Regions from separate parts of the Streptomyces sp. NPDC005262 genome, predicted to be linked through region 3. Evidence: predicted binding sites of a transcription regulator. Region 3 holds the regulator's gene; each other region holds the start of a gene.
What was found. Region 3 encodes HrcA, which represses chaperone genes, less so after heat shock. Its sites were predicted from a motif close to TTNGCACTCNGNNNNNCNGAGTGCNAA; they were not measured.

Region 1 (5,489 bases), on a different contig from region 3:
ACCGCCGAGCTGAAGAGGACCGCCAGTGCGGTGGCGGCCGGAAGAGTGCGCATACGCACGGTGATTCGAACCCCCCGGAACGAGTGTGGAGCCACTGCGCGCAGCTGACAGGCGACAGCCGATGTGTGTGACCTGTGCCGCGGGTGTGGCGAGTGAGCGAAGACTAGGTCATGCCACCGACAACACGCCCAGCGCCCCCACCACCGCGAACGGTCCGTACCTCAGCGCGGATTCATCGATGTTGACCAGTCGATGTCTCATGCGGAGTGAAGTCGGCGCGGCTCGTACGCCCCCGGGCTCGAGTCGCGGAGTCCGAGCGCGCCGGTCCGCTGCCGCCCGACCGCCGAACTGCCACCCGAACGGTCGCCTCGCCCACCATCCGCCGCGCCGCGGATCCTGGAGAGGTACGCCCGGCAACCGCCCCCTGACCCGGAAGGGTTACGTCCGATTCACGGTGTGCCCATTTCATGGTGCGTCCATGAAAAGTTTCCTACCGACCAGTAGACATGGGACCGGGCCTCATCGAGGGTTGGACGCGTGCATGTCAACTTCGACACAGGAGACACCCTCATGAGCCGAAGCCGTACCCGGTTCGCCCGTACGGCGGGCGTCGTCGCCGCGGCCGCCGTTCTCGCCCTCGTCGCGCCCGCCACAGCCGCCCAGGCCGCCCCCGTGTCGTCGCCCACCGCCGGGGCGACCTCCTGGGCCCCCGGCGGCAACGCCGCCATCCTGGGCATCGACTACGGCACCTGGCAGCGTGATGTCGCCGCGGTCATCGACGTGGCCCGCCCGTACGTCCAACAGCGCATCGCCCAGACCCCAGCGGGCCAGAAACCCGCGATCGTCCTCGACATCGACAACTCGTCGCTGGAGACGGACTTCCACTACTTCTGGACGTTCCCGACCCCCGCGATCACCCAGGTCCGCGATCTGGTCCGGTACGCCGACTCCCAAGGCGTCGCCATCTTCTTCGTCACCGCCCGTCCGGGCATCATCGCCTCGCTGACGCAGCACAACCTCACCGCCGTCGGCTACCCGGTGACCGGCCTCTACGTCCGCGACCTGCCGGACCTCTTCGACGAAGTCAGCACGTACAAGACCGCCAAGCGTGCCGAGATCGAGGCCCGGGGCTACACGATCATCGCCAACATCGGCAACAACGAAAGCGACCTGGTCGGCGGCCACGCCGAGCGGACGTTCAAGCTCCCGGACTACGACGGAAAGCTCTCCTGACCGCTGACCGGCCGTCACCGCCGCGGACATGGCATCGGCCCCCGGGACCAGTACAGGTCCCGGGGGCCGATGTGCGACCCAACTACTGATCCGTCAGGATCAGAAGTCCATGTCACCGCCCGGCATGCCGCCCGGAGCGGCCGCAGAGGCCTTCTCCGGCTTGTCGGCGATGACGGCCTCGGTGGTCAGGAACAGCGCGGCGATCGACGCGGCGTTCTGCAGAGCGGAGCGCGTGACCTTCGCCGGGTCGAGAATGCCCTCGGCGATCATGTCGACGTACTCGCCGGTCGCGGCGTTCAGACCGTGACCGATCGGCAGGTTGCGCACCTTCTCGACGACGACGCCACCCTCGAGACCACCGTTGACGGCGATCTGCTTGAGCGGGGCCTCCAGCGCCAGCTTGACGGCGTTGGCGCCGGTCGCCTCGTCACCCGAGAGCTCCAGCTTCTCGAAGACGGCGGAGGCCTGCAGCAGCGCCACGCCACCACCGGCGACGATGCCCTCCTCGACGGCCGCCTTCGCGTTGCGAACGGCGTCCTCGATGCGGTGCTTGCGCTCCTTGAGCTCGACCTCGGTGGCGGCACCGGCCTTGATGACGGCCACGCCGCCGGCCAGCTTCGCCAGACGCTCCTGGAGCTTCTCGCGGTCGTAGTCCGAGTCGGAGTTCTCGATCTCGGCACGGATCTGGTTGACGCGACCCTGAACCTGGTCGCTGTCACCGGCACCGTCGACGATCGTGGTCTCGTCCTTGGTGATGACGACCTTGCGGGCGCGGCCCAGCAGGTCCAGGCCGGCGTTCTCGAGCTTGAGACCGACCTCCTCGGAGATGACCGTGCCACCGGTGAGGATGGCGATGTCGCCGAGCATGGCCTTGCGGCGGTCACCGAAGCCCGGGGCCTTGACGGCGACGGACTTGAAGGTGCCACGGATCTTGTTGACGACCAGGGTCGACAGGGCCTCGCCCTCGACGTCCTCGGCGATGATCAGCAGTGGCTTGCCGGACTGCATGACCTTCTCCAGCAGCGGAAGGAGGTCCTTCACGTTGCTGACCTTGGAGTTGACGATCAGGATGTACGGGTCGTCCAGGGACGCCTCCATGCGCTCCATGTCGGTGGCGAAGTACGCCGAGATGTAGCCCTTGTCGAAGCGCATACCCTCGGTGAGCTCCAGCTCCAGACCGAAGGTCTGGGACTCCTCGACGGTGATGACGCCTTCCTTGCCGACCTTGTCCATCGCCTCGGCGATGAGCTCGCCGATCTGGGTGTCGGCGGCGGAGATGGAGGCCGTCGAAGCGATCTGCTCCTTGGTCTCCACGTCCTTGGCCTGCTCCAGCAGAGCGGCGGAGACGGCCTCGACGGCCTTCTCGATGCCCCGCTTGAGGGCCATCGGGTTTGCACCCGCGGCTACGTTGCGAAGGCCCTCACGGACGAGCGCCTGGGCGAGAACGGTGGCGGTGGTCGTACCGTCGCCGGCGACGTCGTCCGTCTTCTTGGCGACTTCCTTGACCAGCTCGGCGCCGATCTTCTCGTACGGGTCCTCGAGCTCGATCTCCTTGGCGATGGAAACACCATCGTTGGTGATCGTGGGCGCGCCCCACTTCTTCTCGAGGACGACGTTGCGGCCCTTGGGGCCAAGGGTGACCTTGACGGCGTCGGCGAGCTGGTTCATCCCGCGCTCGAGACCGCGCCGTGCCTCCTCGTCGAACGCGATGATCTTGGCCATGTGAAGTGGTCCTCCCGGACAGGGGTGGATTTCTCCGGACCGAGTGGCGCCCGCGACGGACGGCCTGCCTGCCGGGTGGTTCCTTGCCCCACCAGCCTGCGGGCCTCACCGGCCCGGTCCAAGTTCTGTCACTCTCACCTGGAGAGTGCTAACGCCAATGATTAGCACTCGACCCCCACGAGTGCAAGCGCCCCCGGCGGTTGCGGACAAGGCGCGAACCGGGCGACGGCGCGTGGGATGTCGTGGGGATGCCACGCGGGTGACGGCGGCACGACGCGTGAAGGGCCCGTCCCCTGGGGGTACGGACCCTTCATGCGTGAGTGGTGTCGTTGGCCGACCGCGCCGAGCTCAGCCGACGGCGAGCTTGACCATGTCCGCCTGCGGCCCCTTCTGGCCCTGCGAGATCTCGAATTCAACTCGCTGACCCTCTTCGAGGGTGCGGTACCCGTCCATCTGGATCGCGCTGTAGTGGACGAAAACATCCGCACCACCGTCGACCGCGATGAAGCCGTACCCCTTCTCCGCGTTGAACCACTTGACGGTGCCCTGAGCCATGCCTAACTCCCCTATTACTGGCCCTTGCACAGGACCGCACTTCGCGGGCCCGGGTCAGAACTCACCCCCCGACAGGAGAGGGTGCGTGCGCCGGAACGCGTCGACCGCGGCCGAATGTATCTGCCCAACTGCCCTCTGCAACAGGTCAATCGGACGAGAATTCTGGGCAGCACCGAACACCCGAATATGCGGAATTTATGCGATTCCAGGGCAACTCGGGCCGGGCAAAGGCCACTTATGACGCAAGGAGTTGGAATACTTTGGCTGCATCTTGTCGCGGGCGGGCGCATTCTCATATGCGGTCGGCACGGGCAGCGGAGGGGACTTCCCAACTGTACCGCGCTTAACCATGCAGAATTGCCCCCTCCGCTTACCTCGCAGAGGGGGCAATTCCGGTGACGCTGTGAAGTCGGCGGCGGGGCTACGGAGAGTCCGTGCCGGGGCGACGGAGGGTCAGCAGCCGCCCGCGACGGCCGGGATGATCGAGATGCCGGCGCCGTCCGGGGTGGCCGCCTCCAGGCCGCCCTCGAAGCGCACGTCGTCGTCGTTGACGTACACGTTCACGAACCGGCGCAGCTTGCCCTGGTCGTCCAGGACGCGCGCGGCGATGCCCGGGTGGTTCTGCTCCAGCGACTCGATCACCTGGGAGAGGGTCGCGCCCTCGGCCGGGACCTCGGCCTGACCGCCCGTGTAGGTGCGCAGGATGGTGGGGATACGGACCTTGACGCTCATGTGGGTGCCTTCCTTGCGTCTCGGGTGGACGTCACGGGTGGACGTCCGGGTGGTCGGGTCAGCTGCGGGCCAGGCCTGCGGCGCGGAACGCGTCGAGGCTGGGCCGGATGGTCGCCGTCGGACCGGTGGTCGGGGCGACCGCGTCCAGCGTCTTCAGACCGTCACCGGTGTTGAGGACGACGGTGGTGAGCGTCGGGTCCAGCAGGCCGGCCTCGATCAGCTTCTTCGTCACGCCGACCGTCACCCCGCCGGCCGTCTCCGCGAAGATGCCCTCGGTGCGCGCCAGCAGCTTGATCGCGTCGACGACCTGCTCGTCGTCCACGTCCTCGACGGCGCCGCCGGTCCGGCGGGCGATGTCCAGGACGTAGGGGCCGTCGGCCGGGTTGCCGATCGCCAGCGACTTGGCGATCGTGTTCGGCTTCTGGGGGCGTACGACGTCGTGGCCGGCCTTGAAGGCGGTGGAGACCGGGGAGCAGCCCTCGGCCTGGGCGCCGAAGATCTTGTACGGCTTGTCCTCGACGAGACCGAGCTTGATCAGCTCCTGCAGACCCTTGTCGATCTTCGTGAGCTGCGAGCCGGACGCGATCGGGATGACGAGCTGGTCGGGCAGGCGCCAGCCGAGCTGCTCGCAGATCTCGTACGCGAGCGTCTTGGAGCCCTCGCCGTAGTACGGGCGCAGGTTGACGTTGACGAAGCCCCAGCCCTCGCCGAGCGGGTCGCCGATGAGCTCCGAGCAGAAGCGGTTGACGTCGTCGTAGTTGCCCTCGATGCCGACCAGTTCACCGCCGTACACCGCGGCCATCACGACCTTGCCCTGCTCCAGGTCGTGCGGGATGAACACGCAGGACCGCAGGCCGGCCCGGGCGGCGGCCGCCCCCACGGCGCCGGCGAGGTTGCCGGTGGAGGAGCAGGAGAGAGTGGTGAAACCGAAGGCGCGGGCGGCCTCGACGGCGATCGCGACGACGCGGTCCTTGAAGGAGTGCGTCGGGTTGCCGGAGTCGTCCTTGACGTACAGGCCGCCGGTGACACCCAGTTCGCGGGCGAGGTTGTCGGCCTTGACCAGCTTGGTGAAGCCGGGGTTGATGTTGGGCTTGTCCGCGACATCGGCGGGGACCGGCAGTAGCGGCGCGTAACGCCAGATGTTGTTCGGCCCGGCCTCGATGCGCTTCTTCAGCTCGTCCGGTGAGCCGCTCGGCAGGTCGTACGCCACTTCGAGCGGCCCGAAACAGGTCGCGCAGGCGAAAATG
Region 2 (5,489 bases), on a different contig from region 3:
TGCCCTCCTCGACCGCGGCGCGGGTCGCGGAGATGGCGTCCTCCAGACGGTGCTTCTTCTCCTTGAGCTCCACCTCGGTGGCGGCGCCGACGCGGATCACGCACACGCCGCCGGCCAGCTTCGCAAGGCGCTCCTGGAGCTTCTCGCGGTCCCAGTCGGAGTCCGTGGAGTCGATCTCGGCCTTGATCTGGTTGATACGGCCCTTGACGTCGCCGGGCTCGCCGCCGCCGTCCACGATGGTCGTGTCGTCCTTGGAGACGGTCACGCGGCGCGCCGTGCCCAGCACGTCCAGACCGGCCTGGTCGAGCTTGAGGCCGACCTCCTCGGCGATGACGGTCGCACCGGTGAGGGTGGCGATGTCACCGAGCATGGCCTTGCGGCGGTCACCGAAGCCCGGGGCCTTCACCGCGACGGCGTTGAAGGTGCCACGGATCTTGTTGACGACCAGGGTCGACAGGGCCTCGCCCTCGACGTCCTCGGCGATGATCAGCAGCGGCTTGGAGCCACCGGCCTGGATGACCTTCTCCAGCAGCGGGAGCAGCTCCTGGATCGAGCCGATCTTGCCCTGGTGGATCAGGATGTACGGGTCGTCGAGGACGGCCTCCATACGCTCCTGGTCGGTCACCATGTACGGGGACAGGTAACCCTTGTCGAAGGCCATGCCCTCGGTGAACTCGAGGTCCAGACCGAAGGTGTTGGACTCCTCGACGGTGATGACACCGTCCTTGCCGACCTTGTCCATCGCGTCCGCGATGAGCTCGCCGACCTGCGAGTCCTGCGCGGAGAGCGCGGCCACGGCGGCGATGTCGGACTTGTCGTCGATCGGCCGGGCGGTCGCGAGGAGCTCCTCGGACACGGCCTTGACCGCGGCGTCGATGCCCTTCTTCAGGGCGGCCGGGGAAGCACCTGCGGCAACGTTGCGCAGGCCCTCGCGGACGAGCGCCTGGGCGAGCACGGTGGCGGTGGTGGTGCCGTCACCCGCTACGTCGTTGGTCTTGGTCGCCACCTCCTTCACCAGCTGGGCACCGAGGTTCTCGTACGGGTCGTCGAGCTCGACCTCGCGCGCGATGGTGACACCGTCGTTGGTGATGGTGGGAGCGCCGAACTTCTTGTCGATGACGACGTTGCGGCCCTTGGGGCCGATCGTCACCTTCACCGTGTCGGCAAGCTTGTTGACGCCACGCTCAAGGGCGCGACGGGCGTCCTCGTCGAACTTCAGAATCTTCGCCATGGGAGCTGAGCTGTCCTCTCGAACGAACTGCGCCCCCGACCGCCGGCTAGTTATTTCGCAGGGGGCCAGGGGCGCAGAACATAAGCAAACGTGGGTGAATTACTTCTCGACGATCGCGAGCACGTCGCGGGCCGAGAGGACGAGGTACTCCTCGCCGTTGTACTTCACCTCGGTGCCGCCGTACTTGCTGTAGAGCACGATGTCACCGGTGTTGACGTCGAGCGGAAGACGCTCGCCGTTCTCGAAGCGACCCGGGCCCACGGCCAGGACGACGCCCTCCTGGGGCTTCTCCTTGGCGGTGTCCGGGATGACCAGGCCAGAGGCCGTGGTCTGCTCGGCGTCGAGCGGCTGGACCACAATGCGGTCCTCAAGCGGCTTGATGGCAACCTTGGAGCTGGTGGTCGTCACGATCCGGCCTCCCCCTTCGGAGATCTCGGGGTTAACTGCGGGGTTAACTGTCTGGGGTGGCGACCAGGTGGATCCGTCGTCGCGGGTGCCGGACCTGCCAGTCGCGCAGTACTGCTGGCACTCTCCACTGGGGAGTGCCAGAGCCGAGACTATGACCGCGATTAGCACTCGGTCAAGCGGAGTGCCAATTACGTGCGGTCGTGGCGCGGCAGCCCAGGCCAAGGCCCCGCGGTGCGGGGGCCGGAGCATGCACCCTCGGCGAGGCCCGCGGGGTGACGTTCAATGGCGCGCGAAGCCCGCGGGCACGCGGCTACCGCCGCTCGCACCCGTCGCCGGAGTCCATGACGTCGGGGTCCACGGCGTCGTACGATTCCGGCCGGTCCGACCACCGGTGCCGCTGCCTCGGCGGCGGCGACGGCCGGGAGTCCACGGACTCCTGCGGCTGGTCCCGCCGCCCGCAGGCGGTGCCGGCCCACGACCCGGGTGCCCCGTGATCACCCCGCGCACCCGCCTTCGGCACCGACTCCGACATCCCCCCGGGCCCCGCCGCCGGTGCGCGGTGCGGGCCCTGCACCTTCTGCGCGGCCTTCCGGCCCAGTCGTTCGATCGGGTCGACCGACTGCGCACACCCGGCGGTGGCGGTCAGCAGAGCACCGGCCGCCAGCAGTCCGGCGAGCAGCCGCCGCGCCCGGCTCATACATGGCCCCCCGGCCGTGTCACGGCGTACCCCTGGTCCGAAATGGTCTTCATGACCGCGGGGCGAACCTCGCATCCCGGCCTCCACCGCAGGTCATCCCGCATGCGACGGATCGAGCCCGGCCTCCGGCCCGTCATGGCAAATTCTTCCTTTTGTCGTAAGACCACATGATCTCGGATACTGGCAGCAGCCAATCGATCACTCGGCCCGACACCGCCGCCGGACCCCGGGCGGTCCCCCGGCTGGCTCACAATGGGCCGGTGAACGCCTTCGCCCCGACCGGCCCGACAGACCCGCGCGACCCGAGCGACCCGAGCACCCCGTCCGGTGCCGCCGACCCGCTCACCGACCCGCTCGCCGCCTTCACCGCACTGCGCGCCCCGGAGGGCACGGCGCTCCTGACCGAGCTGCGGTCCTACGACCCCGCCCAGGAGCTCGCCACCGCGACCCGGCTGCGCCGCAGCCACCCGGCCGCGCTGGTTTCGGCGGCGCTGGGGCAGGCACGGCTGCGGCAGCGGGCGGTGGCGAAGTTCGGTGCCGAGGACGCGTACCGGATGTTCTTCACGCCGAACGGTGTCGAGCAGGCGACCCGTACGTCGGTCGCCACGTACCGGGCCGGCCGGTTCGCCGCAGCCGGCGTCCGCAGCGTCGCCGACCTCTGCTGCGGGATCGGTGGTGACGCCATCGCGCTCGCCCGCGCGGGCATCTCCGTCCTCGCCGTGGACCGTGACCCGCTGACCGCCGAGGTGGCCCGCGCCAACGCCGCCGCGCTCGGGCTGGACGCCCTGATCAAGGTGCGGTGCGCCGATGTCACCGAGATCGACACCGCCGCGTACGACGCCGTCTTCGTCGACCCGGCCCGGCGCGGCGGACGCGGCAGGATCTTCGACCCGGAGGCGTACTCCCCGCCGCTCTCCTGGGCGACCGGCGCCGCGCTGAAGGCCCCTGTCGCCGCGCTGAAGATCGCCCCCGGCATCCCGCACGAGGCGGTCCCGGCCCGGGCGGAGGCCGAGTGGATCTCGGACGGCGGCGATGTGAAGGAGGCGGTGCTCTGGTTCGGCGAGGGATTCACGGCCGGTTCGTACCGCGCCACGCTGCTCCCGGCCGGCGCGACCCTGTCGGCTCCGGCCGCGCTGCCCGCTCCGCCCGTCGGCCCGGTCGGCCGCTATCTGTACGAGCCGGACGGTGCCGTCATCCGTGCGCATCTGGTCGCCGACATCGTGGAGCGCTCGGGCGGCCGGCTGATCGACGAGACGATCGCGTACGTCACGAGCGACGAGCCGTACAACTCCCCGTACACCTCCGCGTACGAGATCACCGACCGGCTGCCGTTCAACATGAAGAAGCTGAAGGCGCTGCTGCGGGAGCGGAAGGTCGGCGTCCTGACCGTCAAGAAGCGGGGCTCGGCCGTCGAACCGGAGGAGCTGCGCCGCAAGATGAAGCTCCAGGGCCCGAACGCCGCGACCGTGTTCCTGACCCGGGTCGCCGGAGCGCCGACCATGCTGATCGGCCACCCCGTGCGGCCGGAGTCGCCCTAGGCCAGGTCGGTCAGGTCTTCCGCGTACACCTGGGAGAGCGGCTGCGGGCCCACGTACTGCTGACAGTTGCACTGCCCGGCTTCGAAGCGGACCGGCTTCTTGCTCTCGTCCCAGGCCGTCGGCACCTCGATCCGCTCATGGCACTTGCCCTGCTTGTCGTGCTTCGCAAGGTGGTGCGTGCAGCCGCAGACCGGCTCCGGCGGCCGGTTCGCCGCCTCGACGGCCAGGCGTTCCTGCTTGCTCGCCTCCAGCAGTTCCAGCTTGCGGGTGTGCCGGTTGCGCAGCGCCGTACGGACGTTGTCGACCGCCCATCCGAAGCCGCCGGTCCAGAAGATGATGAGCACCCACCAGTACCACTCCATGTGACACCCTCCCCCTGTGCAGATCCTGCTACGCGGCCAGGATAGGGGCGTAGGCGGCGGTGGGCGCCGACGACGACGGAGAACGACGGCTCGGACCCGCTCGCCCCGACGAGCACCCGACCGCGGTGCACGAACGCCTTGGTGACGCCGATCGGACCGAGCGGCCGGCCGATCGTCCGGAGGCCCACGGACGACAGGTGGGACGGGCGGGGTCGGTCGACAGCGGGGAGCCCCGCCCGTCCCGGTCCGGGTCAGTCGTACTGCTCGCTGTCCAGGTAGTCGTCGTACGCGTCGGGCTCGCCGGCCGAGCCGATGCACTCGGGGTCGTGGACGGCCTCCGCCACGTCGGGATCGTGCTCCGGCTCACCGCTGTAGTCGTACTGATCGGACATGGCGCCTCCTCTCTCGACGGGCACCCGATGCGCCCGGTCGCACGGTCAACGAGGCCGCCGAACCACCCGGTGCGCCCGCGCGATCGGACTGACTCCATGCGGATGACCGGGGCCACCTCAGTGGCGTACAGCTCGAGCTGCTGATCGACCGGGTGCGGCGGCGGACCGGCCGGGTCGGTCACGGCCCGGTACGTCAGGCGTTGAGCAGCGCCTGGATGTCGAGCTTCCTCATACCGAGCATGGCCTTCATGGCCCGGTCCGCCTTGACCCGGTCCGGGTCGGAGAGCGCCTCGGACAGCCCGCGCGGGACGATCTGCCAGGACAGCCCGTACCTGTCCTTGAGCCAGCCGCACTGGCCCTCCTCGCCGCCGTCGGTGAGCTTGGCCCACAACTCGTCGACCTCCGCCTGCGACTCGCAGTCGACGGAGAGCGAGATCGCTTCGGTGAAGGGGAACTGCGGGCCGCCGTTGAGCGCGACGTACTCCTGGCCCGCCAGCCGGAATTCGACGGTCATGACCCCGCCCGGCTCGCCCGGCGACGCCTCCGTGTAGTACGTGACGCCCAGCACCTTCGAGTCCCCTCCGAAGATGGAGACGTAGTGGTTCGCGGCCTCCTCGGCCTGGTTGTCGAACCACAGGAAGGTCTTGATCTTCTGCATGGCCTGCTCCTCGGCGACTCGTACGGGGGATGGTTGTGCAAGGTAGACCCTGCCGCCGCCCGGAACTCATCGCGGAGCGCCGCCCTCCTCCGCCTCCTTCTCCGCCCGCGCCAGCAGCAGCGCCCGCTCGCGTGCGTTACGGGTCAGCCCCGCCGCCCGTACGAATTCCGCCCGCGCCTCGTCCGCGCGCCCCAGCCGTGCCA
Region 3 (5,489 bases):
GCTGACCGGTCAGCCGGCGCAGCTGTTTGATCTCGTTGTACATGCCGTCCGCCGTCTTGTACCCGGCGGCGAGGAAACCGAGCCCGCCCGCTTCCGCGACGGCCGCGACCAGCTGTGGACAGGACACACCGCCCGCCATCGGGGCCTGCACGATCGGATACCGGCAGAGATCGGTCAACGCGGATGACATGACCGCATCGTGCCACGTCGCCTGCACCCTGCCGAATCAGCCATGAGGCGGCCGGAAAAATATCCGAGGCGGAAGCCGGAGGGGGATCCGAAAGGTGACCGGATGGGCCACCGCCATATGCGTACCGCCCGCCGGTCCAGGACCGGCGGGCGGTACGTTGCAGAATGCGGTGACGCGACGGACGGCGCTCAGCGGCCGTTGAACGCGTCCTTGAGCCGGGAGAACAACCCCTGCTGCCCCGGCTGGAACTGACCGGTGGGCCGCTCCTCGCCGCGCAGCTTCGCCAGCTCACGCAGCAGTCGCTCCTGCTCCGGGTCCAGCTTCGACGGGGTCATCACCTCGACGTGCACGATCAGATCGCCGCGCCCGCCACCACGCAGGTGGGTGATGCCGCGCCCGTGCAGCGGGACCGACTGACCGGACTGGGTGCCCGGACGGATGTCGACCTCCTCCAGGCCGTCGAGCGTCTCCAACGGCACCTTGGTGCCGAGCGCGCCCGCCGTCATGGGGATCGTGACGGTGCAGTGCAGATCGTCGCCGCGGCGCTGGAACACCGCGTGCGGCAGCTCGTGGATCTCGACATACAGGTCGCCGGCCGGACCGCCGCCGGGGCCGACCTCGCCCTCGCCCGCGAGCTGGATGCGGGTGCCGTTGTCGACACCGGCGGGAATCTTCACGGTGAGCGTGCGCCGCGAACGGATGCGGCCGTCACCGGCGCACTCCGGGCACGGTGTCGGCACGACCGTACCGAAGCCCTGGCACTGGGGGCAGGGCCGCGAGGTCATGACCTGGCCGAGGAACGACCGGGTGACCTGGGAGACCTCACCGCGACCGCGGCACATGTCACAGGTCTGGGCGGAGGTGCCGGGTGCGGCGCCCTCCCCGCTGCAGGTCGTACAGACGACGGCCGTGTCGACCTGGATGTCCTTGGTGGTGCCGAACGCGGCCTCAGCGAGATCGATCTCCAGCCGGATCATCGCGTCCTGGCCGCGCCGGGTGCGCGAACGGGGTCCGCGCTGCGACGCCGTACCGAAGAACGCGTCCATGATGTCGGAGAAGTTGCCGAAGCCACCCTGTCCGAATCCGCCCGCGCCACCGCCGCCGGAGGCGGACAGCGGGTCGCCGCCGAGGTCGTAGACCTGCTTCTTCTGCGGGTCCGACAACACCTCGTAGGCGGCGTTGATCTCCTTGAACCGCTCCTGGGTCTTCGGATCGGGGTTGACATCCGGATGCAGCTCGCGTGCGAGCCGCCGGAAGGCCTTCTTGATCTCGTCCTGAGATGCGTCGCGGCGCACGCCGAGTACGGCGTAGTAGTCCGTGGCCACTTACGACTCCGCCAGGATCTGTCCGACGTAACGTGCCACTGCGCGTACCGCTCCCATCGTTCCGGGGTAGTCCATGCGGGTCGGTCCGACCACGCCGAGTTTGGCGACTGCCTCGTCGCCCGAACCGTAGCCGACCGCGACGACGGACGTGGAGTTGAGCCCCTCGTGGGCGTTCTCGTGCCCGATACGTACGGTCATGCCCGAGTCCTTGGCCTCGCCGAGCAGCTTCAGCAGCACGACCTGCTCCTCCAACGCCTCCAGCACCGGCCGGATCATCAGGGGGAAGTCGTGCCCGAAGCGGGTGAGGTTGGAGGTGCCGCCGATCATCAGCCGCTCCTCCGTCTCCTCGACGAGGGTTTCGAGCAGGATCGAGAGCACGGTGGACACGGTTCCCCGGTCCTCGCTCTCGAAGGATTCCGGCAGATCCTGCACCAGCTGCGGGACATCCGAGAAACGGCGTCCGACGACCCGGCTGTTGAGCCGGGCCCGCAGGTCGGCGAGAGAAGTCTCACCGAACGGCGCGGGGCAGTCGATCATGCGCTGCTCGACCCGGCCGGTGTCCGTGATCAGCACGAGCATCAGCCGGGCGGGCGCCAGCGACAGCAGCTCCACATGCCGCACCGTCGACCGGGTCAGCGAGGGGTACTGCACGACGGCGACCTGCCGGGTCAGCTGCGCGAGCAGCCGTACGGTGCGGCCCACGACGTCGTCGAGGTCGACCGCGCCGTCGAGGAAGTTCTGAATGGCCCTGCGCTCCGGCGACGACAGGGGCTTGACCCCCGCGAGCTTGTCGACGAAGAGCCGGTAGCCCTTGTCCGTCGGGATACGCCCCGCGCTGGTGTGGGGCTGGGCGATGAAGCCCTCGTCCTCCAGCACTGCCATGTCGTTGCGGACCGTGGCCGGGGAGACCCCCAGCTTGTGCCGCTCGGTGAGCGCCTTGGAACCGACGGGCTCCTCGGTGCCGACATAGTCCTGGACGATGGCGCGCAGCACTTCGAGTCTGCGTTCGCTGAGCATGGCGCACACCTCCAGCTGTGTCACTCGGTGGATCCCGGTCGTTTTCGTCGTTCCTCGAAGGCCCTGGCACTCGATGCGTACGAGTGCCAGTAATCCCCCGCCAGTGTACGGCGGCCGGGTAGGGGCCTAGCAAGGGCGACCGGCCACGCTACCCCGAGACTGCGCAGGTCGTTGCCGATAGCGTCGCCGCATGGACGCCTCTTGGGAAGAGTTCGGCTGGGAGCGACTCGGCAACGGTGTGGGCCGACGGCGGCTTCCCGGGTGGGACGCGACGGTCGCACTGGTGGTCGGAGCGGACGGGGTGCTGCTCTTCGACACCGGATCGACGCTGCGCGAAGGCACGGAGGTCCGGGCCCAGGTGGAGGCTCTGATCGGCCGGAGGGTGACGCATATCGCACTCAGCCACCCCCACTTCGACCATGTGCTCGGCACCGCGGCCTTCGCCGGGGCCGAGGTGTACGGGGCGGTCGGAGTGACGGATCTCCTGGCCCGCGGAGCGGACGAGCTGCGTGCCGACGCCGTGCGCCACGGGGTGCCCGAGGAGGATGCGGCACAGTCGGCCGATGTGCTGGTGGCACCGCACCATCAGGTGCACGACGAGTGGACCCTCGACCTGGGCGGCGGCCGCCAGGTGCTGCTGGCGAACGTGGGCCCCGGCCACACCGGCCACGATCTCGCGGTCCTGGTGCCCGGCTCCCCCGCCGTCGTGCTCTGCGGCGACCTGGTCGAGGAGTCCGGCGAACCGCAGGCGGGCCCGGACGCGATCCCGTCGCGCTGGCCGGCCGCACTGGACCGGCTGCTGGCGCTGGGCGGCGAGGACGCGGTTTACGTCCCGGGGCACGGTGCGCTCGTGGACGCCTCGTTCGTACGTGCGCAACGTGACCAACTGTCCACCGCATTCGGCGTGTCGTGACCCGTTCCCGTCCTATCGTCGTCCGATGCGCAGCTACCACCCGGATCTGACCCCACCGTGGAAGAAGTCCGCCCCCGTCCCCGAGGTCCCCGCCGAGCCCGATCTGGTCGTGGAGGAGGTCTCCAGCGGCTTCTGCGGCGCCGTGATCCGCTGCGAGAAGACGGCTCAGGGCCCGACAGTGACCCTGGAGGACCGTTTCGGCAAGCACCGGGTGTTCCCGATGGAGCCTCGCGGCTTCCTGCTGGAGGGCCGGGTCGTCACCCTCGTACGCCCGTCGGCGCCCGGTCCCGTACGCCCCGCCCGCACGGCCTCCGGCTCGCTCGCGGTCCCCGGGGCGCGGGCACGCGTGGCACGGGCGGGCCGGATCTATGTCGAGGGCCGGCACGACGCGGAGCTGGTCGAACGGGTCTGGGGTGACGACCTGCGCATCGAGGGCGTGGTCGTCGAGTACCTGGAGGGCATCGACGACCTCCCGGCCATCGTCCGCGACTTCTCCCCCGGCCCGGACGCGCGACTGGGCGTCCTGGTCGACCACCTGGTCCCCGGCTCCAAGGAGTCGAGGATCGCGAGCGGGGTCACGGACGCGAACGTGCTGGTGGTGGGCCACCCCTACATCGACGTCTGGGAGGCGGTGAAGCCGTCGTCGGTCGGCATCGCGAGCTGGCCGGTGGTCCCGCGCGGCCAGGACTGGAAGACGGGCGTGTGCCGGTCGCTGGGCTGGCCTGAGAACACGGGTGCGGCGTGGCAGCGCATCCTCTCCAGGGTCCGCTCGTACCGGGACCTGGAGCCGGCGCTGCTGGGCCGGGTGGAGGAGCTGATCGACTTCGTGACGGCGCCGACGGGATAGACGGGCCGGTGTGCCTGCCGTGACCGGGCGCCTTCAGTCCGTCCGGGGTTCGCGGGCGGGGGTCCGGAGGTGGCGCGCCCGGTTTCGGTCGGGGTCTCCCCTGCTCGAGCGAAGCCGAGAACTCGGGGAGGACCGACGACAACGCGGCAGATGTGCGTTCCGTACCCCGCGCGCCCAGCAGGATCCGAACGAGCGGCCCTGGCCGTCCCGATCAGTCGACCAGGTCCCTGACCACCGCGTCCGCGAGCAGCCGACCTCGCAGGGTCAGCACCGCCCGCCCCTCCGCATAGGGCGCCTCCTCCAGCAACCCGTCCGCCACCGCCCGTCCCGCCGCAGCCAGTCCGGCGGGCGCCAGCAGCGACAGCGGACAGCCGTCGACCAGCCGCAGCTCCAGCAGGATCCGTTCGACACGACGGTCCTCGGCCGACAGGATCTCCCGCCCGGCCCCGGGCGACCGCCCTTCCGCCAGGGCCTGCGCGTACGCACCGGGATGCTTGACGTTCCACCACCGCACCCCGCCCACATGGCTGTGCGCGCCCGGCCCGGCCCCCCACCAGTCGGCGCCCCGCCAGTACAGCTCGTTGTGCAGGCACCGCCCCGCCGCCGTCCGGGCCCAGTTCGACACCTCGTACCAGGAGAAGCCCGCCGCGGCCATCGCCTCGTCGGCCATCAGGTAACGGTCGGCGTGGACGTCGTCGTCCGTCATCGGAACCTCGCCGCGCCGGATCCGCCGCGCCAGCTGCGTCCCCTCCTCGACGATCAGCGCGTAGGCGGACACGTGGTCCGGCCCCGCCCCGATCGCCGCGTCCAGCGAGGCCCGCCAGTCGTCGTCGGACTCTCCGGGGGTGCCGTAGATCAGGTCGAGGTTGACGTGCTCGAAGCCCGCAGCCCTCGCCTCCGCGACGCATGCCTCGGGCCGCCCCGGCGTATGCGTACGGTCGAGGATCTTCAGCACGTGCTGCCGAGCACTCTGCATCCCGAACGAGATCCGGTTGAAGCCGCCTTCCCGCAGCTCCGCCAGATAGGCCGGATCGACGGACTCCGGATTGGCCTCGGTCGTGATCTCCGCGTCGTCGGCGAGCCCGAACTCGTCCCGGATCGCCGCCAGCATCCGTACGAGATCCCCGGCGGCCAGCAACGTGGGCGTGCCGCCGCCGACGAACACCGTACGGACCGGCCGCGGGTCGTCGCCGAGCA

Region 1: groL (chaperonin GroEL) is a predicted target of HrcA. The motif match lies at 3,117-3,143, and genes of this name have one in related genera.
Region 2: groES (co-chaperone GroES) is a predicted target of HrcA. The motif match lies at 1,801-1,827, and genes of this name have one in related genera.

Annotation. Positions count from the first base shown of each region.
Region 1 is NZ_JBIAKK010000027.1:21,283-26,771, forward strand. Features, by position in the region: gene ACFYP5_RS37200 (Ig-like domain repeat protein) at 1-53, opposite strand, end outside; gene ACFYP5_RS37205 (HAD family acid phosphatase) at 571-1,233, shown strand; gene groL (chaperonin GroEL) at 1,333-2,955, opposite strand; gene ACFYP5_RS37215 (cold-shock protein) at 3,304-3,510, opposite strand; gene ACFYP5_RS37220 (MoaD/ThiS family protein) at 3,964-4,242, opposite strand; gene thrC (threonine synthase) at 4,301-5,489, opposite strand, start outside.
Region 2 is NZ_JBIAKK010000001.1:843,624-849,112, forward strand. Features, by position in the region: gene groL (chaperonin GroEL) at 1-1,231, opposite strand, end outside; gene groES (co-chaperone GroES) at 1,331-1,639, opposite strand; gene ACFYP5_RS03690 (hypothetical protein) at 1,950-2,336, opposite strand; gene ACFYP5_RS03695 (methyltransferase domain-containing protein) at 2,504-3,874, shown strand; gene ACFYP5_RS03700 (hypothetical protein) at 3,871-4,236, opposite strand; gene ACFYP5_RS03705 (hypothetical protein) at 4,488-4,628, opposite strand; gene ACFYP5_RS03710 (VOC family protein) at 4,822-5,286, opposite strand; gene ACFYP5_RS03715 (RNA polymerase sigma factor) at 5,353-5,489, opposite strand, start outside.
Region 3 is NZ_JBIAKK010000002.1:840,188-845,676, forward strand. Features, by position in the region: gene ACFYP5_RS09020 (nitronate monooxygenase) at 1-190, opposite strand, end outside; gene dnaJ (molecular chaperone DnaJ) at 379-1,515, opposite strand; gene hrcA (heat-inducible transcriptional repressor HrcA) at 1,516-2,532, opposite strand; gene ACFYP5_RS09035 (MBL fold metallo-hydrolase) at 2,723-3,445, shown strand; gene ACFYP5_RS09040 (DUF3097 domain-containing protein) at 3,471-4,292, shown strand; gene hemW (radical SAM family heme chaperone HemW) at 4,504-5,489, opposite strand, start outside.